Regions from separate parts of the Enterobacter adelaidei genome, predicted to be linked through region 3. Evidence: predicted binding sites of a transcription regulator. Region 3 holds the regulator's gene; each other region holds the start of a gene.
What was found. The regulator CRP, encoded in region 3, controls carbon source genes, mostly activating them, when cyclic AMP is high. The targets are predictions, from matches to a motif close to ATGTGANNNNNNTCACAT.
Positions count from the first base shown of each region.

Region 1 (3,264 bases), 1.2 Mb from region 3:
CAGCGCGTCTTCGTCCAGCCCCGTTGCCTGTTTCAGCATCGTGACCTGCTCCGCCGTCAGCAGGGCGGGGAAATGCTCATCCGCCAGAATCGGGGTCAGAGCGGTTTGCAAATTCTCGGCAAGCTGGGCGAAAGCAGCTTGAAAACGTGGATGCATTGCGTTTGCCTCATAAAGGTTAATGGATCGGTAGTTTACGGAGCCGATGGGGCTTTATATGTGATCCAGTTCTCAATATGTATGCAACTTATGAAATCAAAATAAAATTTGCGCGACGCATCGCAAATTTTAGCCCATTACCACCAGAATCAGCGGGAAAATGAATGGGGCCAGCAGGGAGGTGATGATCCCGCAGATGACCAGTGCCAGTGAGCTAAACGCCCCTTCCTGATAATCCAGTTCTGCACAGCGTGCTGTCCCCAGTGCGTGCGATGCTGTCCCCATTGCCAGGCCCCGCGCAGCTTTGGTATGAATGCGCATGCCATTGAGCAGAGTATGTCCAAACACAGCACCCAAAATACCAACGAAAATCACACACATGGCGCTGATGGCTGGAATCCCTCCAAGGCTACCGCCTACCGCCATCGCAATTGGCGTGGTGACGGATTTTGGCAGGATAGAGGCCGCAATTTGTGGAGACGCCCCCATCAACAGCGCTACCGACGTCCCGGTGATCATCGCCACCAGGCTGCCCACAAAACAGATGGTAATGATGGATTTCCAGCGGGCGCGGATCTGGTGAAGTTGCTCATATAAAGGGAAGGCGAGCGCCACAACGGCGGGTTGCAGCAAATCATTCAAAATTTTGCTGCCGGCAAAGTAGCGTTCGTAAGGAATGCCGGTGAGCAGCAGGAATGGAATAATTACCACCATGGCCACCAGCAGTGGATTCAACAGCGGCATTTTGAAACGTGCGGCAAGTTTGCGTGCGGCGAAGAACACCACCAGCGTTAACGGTAGCGACCACCAGATATTGGCTATCATTTTTTTGTTTTCTCCCCGACAACTTTACGTTCGCCATGCACCAGATGAGAGCTCCAGCTCACGACCAGGAAAACCACCAGCGTACTGACCGCACAGGAGACTACGATCGGGCCGAACTGGGCTTTAAGCAAATCAAAATACTGCATGACCCCGACGCCGATAGGCACGAAAAGCAGCGCCATATAGCGAATAAGGACGAAGCAGCCAGGGTTGACCCACTTAGCGGGTAGAATTTGCAACGCCAGTAAAACAAACAGGATTAGCATACCGATAATGCTACCGGGGATCGTGATGGGCAGCAGCGACGCGATGAAAATCCCGGCATAAAGGCAGGCATAAATCAGGACGAATGCACGCAGATATTGCCAGATAATGTTCAATGATTTGCTCATGAAGAAAGTCCTTGCTGAAACGCATTCATCATACAATTAAACCTGAAAATGTGCCATGGATCACATCATGAATTTTGAGCATACCAGACATTCCAGAATGGAACGTCGGGCTTTCCACATACATACAGAGCAGATACTATAGCGCGTCTTTTTTCACAGGTACTGATATGCGTGTTTTACTGGCCCCAATGGAAGGCGTGCTCGACTCTCTCGTGCGCGAGCTTCTGACCGAGGTGAACGACTACGATCTCTGCGTGACGGAGTTTCTGCGCGTGGTCGATATGTTGTTGCCAGTAAAATCCTTCTACCGACTTTGCCCCGAGCTGCACAACCAGAGCCGTACCTCCTCCGGCACGCTGGTACGTATTCAGCTGCTCGGCCAGTACCCCGAATGGCTGGCGGAAAACGCCGCCCGGGCGGTTGAGCTGGGCTCTTACGGGGTGGATCTCAACTGCGGCTGTCCGTCGAAGCTGGTGAACGGCAGCGGCGGTGGGGCGACACTGCTGAAAGATCCAGAACTCATTTATCGCGGTGCGAAGGCGATGCGTGAAGCTGTTCCTGCGCATTTGCCGGTGACGGTAAAGGTGCGTCTGGGCTGGGACAGCGACGCCAGGCAGTTTGAAATTGCCGATGCTGTACAGCAGGCCGGTGCCACGGAGCTGGTGGTGCATGGTCGCACCAAAGAAGATGGCTACAAAGCCGAGCGTATTAACTGGCAGGCGATCGGTGAGATCCGTAAAAGGCTGACTATTCCTGTTATCGCCAACGGTGAAATCTGGGATTACGAGAGCGCGCAGGCATGTCTGAAAGAGACAGGCTGCAATGCGGTGATGATCGGCCGCGGCGCGCTTAACGTACCTAACCTCAGCCGGGTGGTAAAATATAACGAACCGCGAATGCAGTGGGCAGACGTCGTCGCGCTGCTGCAAAAATACAGTCGTCTGGAAAAACAGGGTGACACCGGGCTATATCATGTCGCGCGAATTAAACAGTGGCTGAGTTATTTGCGCAAAGAATATAGCGAGGCGTTGGGGCTGTTTCAGGAGATCCGCACACTACAAACGTCTGGTGATATTGCGCGGGTTATTCAATCAAAATAATAAATATGAATATATAATTAATTCATTTAGTGAATATTTTTCCAATTATGTAAATGTTTAACAATGTCCCCATTGCCACGCATTCCTAAAAAAATAAACAGCATTAAGCGTAATTTTCGCCTTTATTTTTTGAGTGTGTGGCGTAATGAAACGTTCTCTTATTTTATCTCTGAGTCTCCCCCTTGCTTTTATTCTGGTGGCCTGCGCGCCGGAACATACCACGGTATCTCCCCTGAATACGCAATCAGTAACAGCGTCGATTAATACAACACTCCATCCTTCAGCATGGCCGAAAAATGAGTGGTGGAAAGACTATAACGATCCTGAGCTTAATTCGCTGATTGCCAAAGCGCTGAATGACGCCCCGGATATGCAAATTGCCCGCCAGCGCATTACGCTTGCCGAGGCTCAGGCAAAAGCCGCTATGGCTGCCGACGGTCCGCAAATTGATTTTTCAGCTGATGCAGAACGCCAGAAAATGTCTGCTGAAGGGCTTATGGGACCCTTTGCGATTACCGACCCGGCGGCAGGTACTACCGGGCCGTGGTACACCAACGGCACCTTTGGGCTGACCGCGGGCTGGGATCTCGATCTGTGGGGGAAAAATCGCGCGCAGGTTGAAGCCCGTATAGGCCGATTGAATGCGCAAAAAGTGGAGCTGGAGCAAACCCGACAACTGCTGGCCAGCAGCGTGGCCCGTCTCTACTGGGAGTGGCAAACTCAGGCCGCAGTGCAGGATGTCCTCGTCCAGATCAAACATGAACAGGACAATATTATTGGCGCAGACCTCG
Region 1 covers NZ_CP154353.1:3,067,351-3,070,614, reverse strand. The annotation lists gene cdd (cytidine deaminase) at 1-156, opposite strand, end outside; gene AAHF05_RS14890 (CidB/LrgB family autolysis modulator) at 286-981, opposite strand; gene AAHF05_RS14885 (CidA/LrgA family protein) at 978-1,373, opposite strand; gene dusC (tRNA dihydrouridine(16) synthase DusC) at 1,541-2,473, shown strand; gene mdtQ (multidrug resistance outer membrane protein MdtQ) at 2,619-3,264, shown strand, end outside.
Region 1: a site for CRP is predicted at 1,422-1,439, ahead of AAHF05_RS14885 (CidA/LrgA family protein). Genes of this name have one in related genera too.

Region 2 (3,264 bases), 1.0 Mb from region 3:
AGCCCTTCGGCCAGTTTCTTCGCCAGAATAGAGGCGGTGATCAGCGGGATGGAGTCAACGGTCGCGGTGATATCGCGGGTGGCATAGAAACGCTTATCTGCCGGAGCAAGAGAGCTGGTCTGGCCGATAATCGCCACACCAACGTCTTTAATAATGTCGCGGAAGCGGTTGTCATCCGGGAAGATATCGAAGCCCGGAATGGCTTCCAGTTTGTCGAGCGTACCACCGGTATGGCCGAGGCCGCGCCCGGAGATCATCGGGATGTAACCCCCACAGGCCGCCACCATTGGGCCGAGCATCAGGGAAGTCACATCACCTACGCCACCTGTGGAGTGCTTGTCCACAATCGGGCCGTTAAGGTTCAGGCTCTTCCAGTCCAGAACGGTTCCTGAATCTCGCATCGCCATCGTCAGCGAGACCCGCTCAGGCATCGACATATCGTGGAAGAAAATGGTCATCGCCAGCGCAGCGATCTGCCCTTCAGAGACGGTGTTATCACGAATGCCGTTGATAAAGAAGCGGATCTCTTCGTCGCTTAATGCATGACCATCACGTTTTTTACGAATAATTTCTTGTGCGAGAAACACGGTAACCTCCCGAAATAAGCCGGGATCGCTTCGCGTCACCCGGCAATTCAAACCTTAGTAGCTGCTTGCGCTCTTACCATCGCCGTGACCCAGCGCTTTCAGCAGGCTGGCCAGCAGGCTGGATGCGCCAAAGCGATAGTGACGGGAATCTGCCCATTCAGCGCCGAACAGTTCATCCGCGATAGCCAGGAACTGCTGTGCATCTTCAGCGGTGCGTACGCCGCCCGCAGGTTTAAAACCAACCGTTTTGGACACGCCCATATCGCGGATAACTTCCATCATGATGCGTGCGCTTTCCGGGGTGGCATTCACTGGCACTTTACCGGTAGAGGTTTTGATGAAATCAGCACCCGCCTTGATGGAGATTTCAGATGCTTTACGAATCAGGGCTTCTTCTTTCAGCTCACCGGTTTCGATGATCACTTTCAGCAGTACGTTTGCCGCAGCACACGCATCTTTACAGGCTTTCACCAGGTCAAAACCGACCTGCTCGTTACCCGCGATCAACGCACGGTATGGGAATACCACGTCAACTTCATCTGCACCGTAAGCAATAGCTGCGCGAGTTTCTGCCAGCGCAATCTCGATATCGTCGTTGCCGTGCGGGAAGTTAGTCACGGTTGCAATACGCACGTCCGGCGTGCCCTGCTCTTTCAGCGTTTTACGGGCAATCGGGATAAAGCGCGGGTAGATACAGATAGCAGCGGTGTTACCGACGGGCGTTTTCGCCTGATGGCACAGGGCGATGACTTTTTCATTGGTGTCGTCATCGTTCAGGGTGGTCAGGTCCATCAGTTTCAACGCGCGCAGGCTGCTTGCAGTTAAATCGGTCATAACATTCTCCAACGGCAGTGCCGTATAAATTTTACCTTGCGGGTCTGTGAGTATTCTAACATTCACCCGCATCCACACTTCGACATTCATCACAGTTAATGAAAACTACGTACAAATTTGCATTACTGTAATGAGATCTTCTTCAAATTTTATCGTGCTAATTGCTGACGAAAGCAGCAATACCCCCTGTCGGATCAAAAGCCCCAACAGATGTGCTTCCTACAATCCGTTCATCATCCGCAGAATAAACAAGGAAGCGATCATGTCCCACTCCAGCCCCGACGCCCTGCAACAACGTTGCCAGCACATTGTGACAAGCCCGGTGTTAACCCCGGAACAAAAACGTCATTTCCTGGCGCTGGAAGCGGAAAACAACCTGCCTTATCCGGAACTCCCTCAGGCAGCGCGCGCCGCGCTGGACGAGGGATTTATCTGCGACATGTTCGAAGGCCATGCGCCTTACAAACCCCGCTATGTTCTGCCGGATTACGCAAAATTTTTGGCTAACGGCTCAGAATGGCTGGAGCTGGAAGGCGCGAAAGACCTGGATGACGCTCTTTCACTACTCACCATTCTTTACCACCATGTGCCATCCGTAACATCCATGCCTGTCTATCTGGGTCATCTCGATGTGTTACTGCAATCGTATGTTAGAATTCTAACACAAGAAGAGATTGATAGCAGAATAAAACGTTTCTGGCGCTATCTCGACCGAACGCTGCCGGATGCGTTTATGCACGCAAACATCGGGCCTGCTGACGGCCCCATCACCCGTGCCATTCTGCGTGCCGATGCAGAACTGAAGCAGGTCGTGCCGAACCTCACCTTTATCTACGACCCAGATATTACCCCGGACGATTTGCTGCTTGAGGTGGCAAAAAACATATGTGAATGCAGTAAACCGCATATTTCTAATGGCCCAATTAATGATAAAATTTTCACAAAAGGCCGTTACGGCGTTGTGAGTTGTTACAACTCCCTGCCGCTTGCGGGCGGTGGCAGCACCCTGGTACGCCTTAACCTCAAAGCCATTGCTGAACGCAGCACTTCCATTGAAGACTTCTTCACCCGCACGCTCCCGCATTACTGCCAGCAGCAAATTGCTATCATCGATGCACGCTGCGATTTCCTGTACGAGCAATCTGGCTTCTTTGAGAATAGCTTCCTGGTAAAAGAGGGACTGATTGATGCCGATCGGTTTGTGCCGATGTTTGGGATGTACGGTCTGGCAGAAGCAGTGAACATACTTTGCGAAAAGGAAAGTATTGCGGGGCGCTACGGTAAAGACGAGCAGGCCAACGCGCTGGGCTACCGCATCAGCGGGCAGCTTGCGGCATTTGTGGAAAACACGCCGGTGAAACACGGCTGGAAGCACCGCGCGATGCTCCACGCGCAGTCGGGGATCAGCTCTGACTCCGGCACGACACCGGGAGCGCGTCTGCCCTATGGGGATGAACCGGATCCGATCAACCATCTGCTGGCCGTAGCGCCGCATCATAAATACTACCACTCAGGGATCAGCGATATTTTGACCCTGGATGAGACGGTAAAACGCAACCCGCAAGCGGTGGTTCAGCTATGTCTTGGTGCGTTCAGAGCCGGTATGCGTGAATTCACCGCGAACGTAGCCGGTAACGATCTGGTACGCGTGACCGGGTATATGGTGCGCTTGTCAGATCTTGAAAAATACCGTGAAGCCGGATCGCGTACTAATACCACGTGGCTTGGAGAAGAAGCCGCGCGTAACACCCGCATCCTCGAACGTCAGCCGCGCGTGATTAGCCATGAACAGCAGATGCGCTTTAGTTAGTCAGGTTATCCCTTTCTCCTGCGTGGACGGGCC
Region 2 covers NZ_CP154353.1:611,310-614,573, reverse strand. The annotation lists gene deoA (thymidine phosphorylase) at 1-587, opposite strand, end outside; gene deoC (deoxyribose-phosphate aldolase) at 642-1,421, opposite strand; gene AAHF05_RS03070 (YjjI family glycine radical enzyme) at 1,684-3,231, shown strand; gene AAHF05_RS03065 (YjjW family glycine radical enzyme activase) at 3,206-3,264, shown strand, end outside.
Region 2: a site for CRP is predicted at 1,552-1,569, ahead of deoC (deoxyribose-phosphate aldolase). Genes of this name have one in related genera too.

Region 3 (3,264 bases):
GTATTACGCGAAGGCACAGATTATGGTGAACAAGAACGCTCGCTCGAGCAAAAGGTCAACGATGTAAAGCGCCAGCTCAAAAGCGGCGACGTGGTGCTGGTATGGTCAGAACTGCATGAGACGGTCAATATCATGCCCCGCAACGCGTTTCACGGCTGATCTTTAAACCTTTCCAGTCAGGGAGTTGCTATGTCTGCCAGACATCCGGTTATTGCCGTTACGGGGTCGAGTGGTGCGGGAACCACCACCACCAGCCTCGCATTTCGCAAGATTTTCGCCCAGCTGAATCTCCGTGCGGCGGAGGTCGAAGGCGACAGCTTTCACCGCTATACGCGCCCGGAGATGGACATGGCCATCCGTAAAGCGCGCGATCTGGGTAAACACATCAGCTACTTTGGCCCGGAAGCCAATGACTTCGGCCTGCTGGAGCAAACCTTCGTCGAATATGGCAAGAGCGGCACAGGGCAATCCCGCAAGTATCTGCATACTTACGATGAAGCCGTGCCATGGAACCAGGTGCCGGGTACCTTTACCCCCTGGCAACCCCTGCCGGAACCCACTGACGTGCTGTTTTATGAAGGGCTGCATGGCGGCGTGGTAACTCCCCATCACGACGTGGCGCGCCATGTGGATCTGCTGGTTGGCGTGGTACCGATCGTTAACCTGGAGTGGATCCAGAAGCTGACGCGTGACATGAGCGAGCGCGGCCATTCACGAGAAGCGGTCATGGACTCCGTGGTGCGCTCCATGGAGGATTACATCAACTTCCTGACGCCACAATTCTCCCGTACCCATATTAACTTCCAGCGAGTACCGACAGTCGACACCTCCAACCCATTCGCGGCCAAAAGCATCCCGTCGCTGGATGAGAGCTTTGTGGTGATCCATTTCCGCAACCTCGAAGGCATTGATTACCCCTGGCTGCTGGCCATGCTGCAGGGCTCGTTTATTTCGCACATGAATACATTAGTGGTGCCGGGCGGAAAAATGGGGCTGGCGATGGAGCTCATCATGACGCCGCTGGTACAGCGGTTGATGGAAGGGAAGCAGATCGCGTGATCATATTCCCTCTCCCGGTGGGAGAGGGTTAGGGTGAGGGCATCAACACGCACGATGCCCCATCAATCACGCCTCGATCACTTCATACGAATGTGTGATTTTTACTGCTTTCTCCAGCATTAACGCCACAGAGCAGTATTTCTCCGCAGACAGGTCCACCGCGCGTGAAACGGCCGCGTCTTTCAGTTCTTTACCGGTGACTACAAAGTGCAGGTTAATATGGGTGAACAGGCGTGGTGCCTCTTCACGGCGTTCCGACGTGAGTTTAACTTCGCAATCCGTTACATCATGACGGCCTTTTTGCAGAATCGAGACCACATCAATCGCGCTGCATCCACCGGCAGCCATCAATACCATCTCCATCGGGCTTGGTGCTTTATCGCCGGAGTTACCATCCATCAAAACCTGGTGCCCTGAAGCGGACTCGCCCAGGAACGTTAAACCTTCAACCCATTTCACGCGCGCTTGCATATTCATTAACTCCAACGTTGCATTTTTGGTGACAGATTACGCGTGCGTTACATTTCTCGCAATGGAAGGCGACCTGCATCATGCTGAAGCGAGACACCAGGAGACACGCGGCGAAAGCTATGCTAAAACACTCAGGATGCTACAGTAATACATTGACGTTACACATGTATGCAGAGGACATCAAACTTTACTGGCTGCGAAACGTTACGATAGCCGACTTCCCAGGGTATGGGTAAGAATTCGATTGCAACCCCAGAGTCCGGATGCATCTGATGACTCTGGTGACAGCTTATAACAGAGGATAACAGCGCATGGTGCTTGGCAAACCGCAAACAGACCCGACTCTCGAATGGTTCTTGTCTCATTGCCACATTCATAAGTACCCATCGAAGAGCACGCTGATTCACCAGGGTGAAAAAGCGGAAACGTTGTATTACATCGTAAAAGGCTCGGTGGCAGTGCTGATCAAAGATGAAGAAGGGAAAGAGATGATCCTTTCTTATCTGAACCAGGGCGATTTCATCGGTGAACTGGGCCTGTTTGAAGAAGGCCAGGAACGTAGTGCCTGGGTTCGTGCAAAGACAGCATGTGAAGTGGCTGAAATTTCTTACAAGAAATTCCGTCAGTTGATTCAGGTTAACCCTGATATCCTGATGCGTCTTTCTTCCCAGATGGCTCGCCGTCTGCAGGTTACATCTGAGAAAGTGGGTAACCTCGCCTTCCTGGACGTTACCGGTCGTATCGCGCAGACTCTGCTTAACCTGGCAAAACAACCTGATGCGATGACCCACCCTGACGGCATGCAGATTAAAATTACCCGTCAGGAGATCGGCCAGATCGTCGGCTGCTCCCGTGAAACAGTGGGCCGTATTCTGAAAATGCTGGAAGATCAGAACCTGATCTCCGCCCACGGTAAAACCATCGTGGTCTACGGAACGCGTTAATTCCACTCAAACGGCGTGCCATCGCAAGGTGTCACGCCGTTTTTGTCTCTCTTCCCCATGTGGCGTAGGCTGATTTATCACCCGGAAGTTAACTATGCACTGCGACAAACGCTGGTGTTGTGTCTTCCTGTAGCCATCGGCCTGATCCTCGGACATCTTCAGCAAGGTCTGCTGTTTTCTCTCGTGCCCGCCTGCTGCAACATTGCTGGCCTGGACACACCGCATAAGCGCTTTTTTAAACGTCTGATTATTGGCGGCTCGCTGTTTGCTGGCTGTAGCCTCGCCGTGCAGCTCTTACTCGCCCGCGATATTCCGCTGCCGTTAATCCTGACCGTGCTGGCGATGACGCTCGGCGTCACCGCCGAAATCAGTTCCCTTCATGCGCGCCTGCTTCCCGCCTCACTGATAGCGGCCATCTTCACGCTGAGCCTCGCGGGTAACATGCCGGTGTGGGAGCCGCTACTGATCTACGCCCTGGGTACGCTGTGGTATGGGCTGTTTAACTGGTTCTGGCTGTGGCGGGAACAGCCCCTGCGTGAATCATTGAGCCTGCTCTATGTGCAACTTGCGGATTACTGCGAGGCCAAATACACCCTGCTCACCCAGCATACCGATCCGGAAAAATCGTTACCGCCGCTGCTGACGCGCCAGCAAAAGGTGGTGGATCTGATAAGCCAGTGTTATCAGCAACTACACATGCTCGCCGCCAACAAGAATCACGAATACAAACGGCTGCTGCGTATCTTCCAGGTGGGGCTGGATCTGCAAGAACATATCTCCGTGAGCCTGC
Region 3 covers NZ_CP154353.1:4,248,540-4,251,803, forward strand. The annotation lists gene AAHF05_RS20740 (YheU family protein) at 1-159, shown strand, start outside; gene AAHF05_RS20745 (phosphoribulokinase) at 190-1,059, shown strand; gene AAHF05_RS20750 (OsmC family protein) at 1,126-1,530, opposite strand; gene crp (cAMP-activated global transcriptional regulator CRP) at 1,842-2,474, shown strand; gene AAHF05_RS20760 (YccS/YhfK family putative transporter) at 2,532-3,264, shown strand, end outside.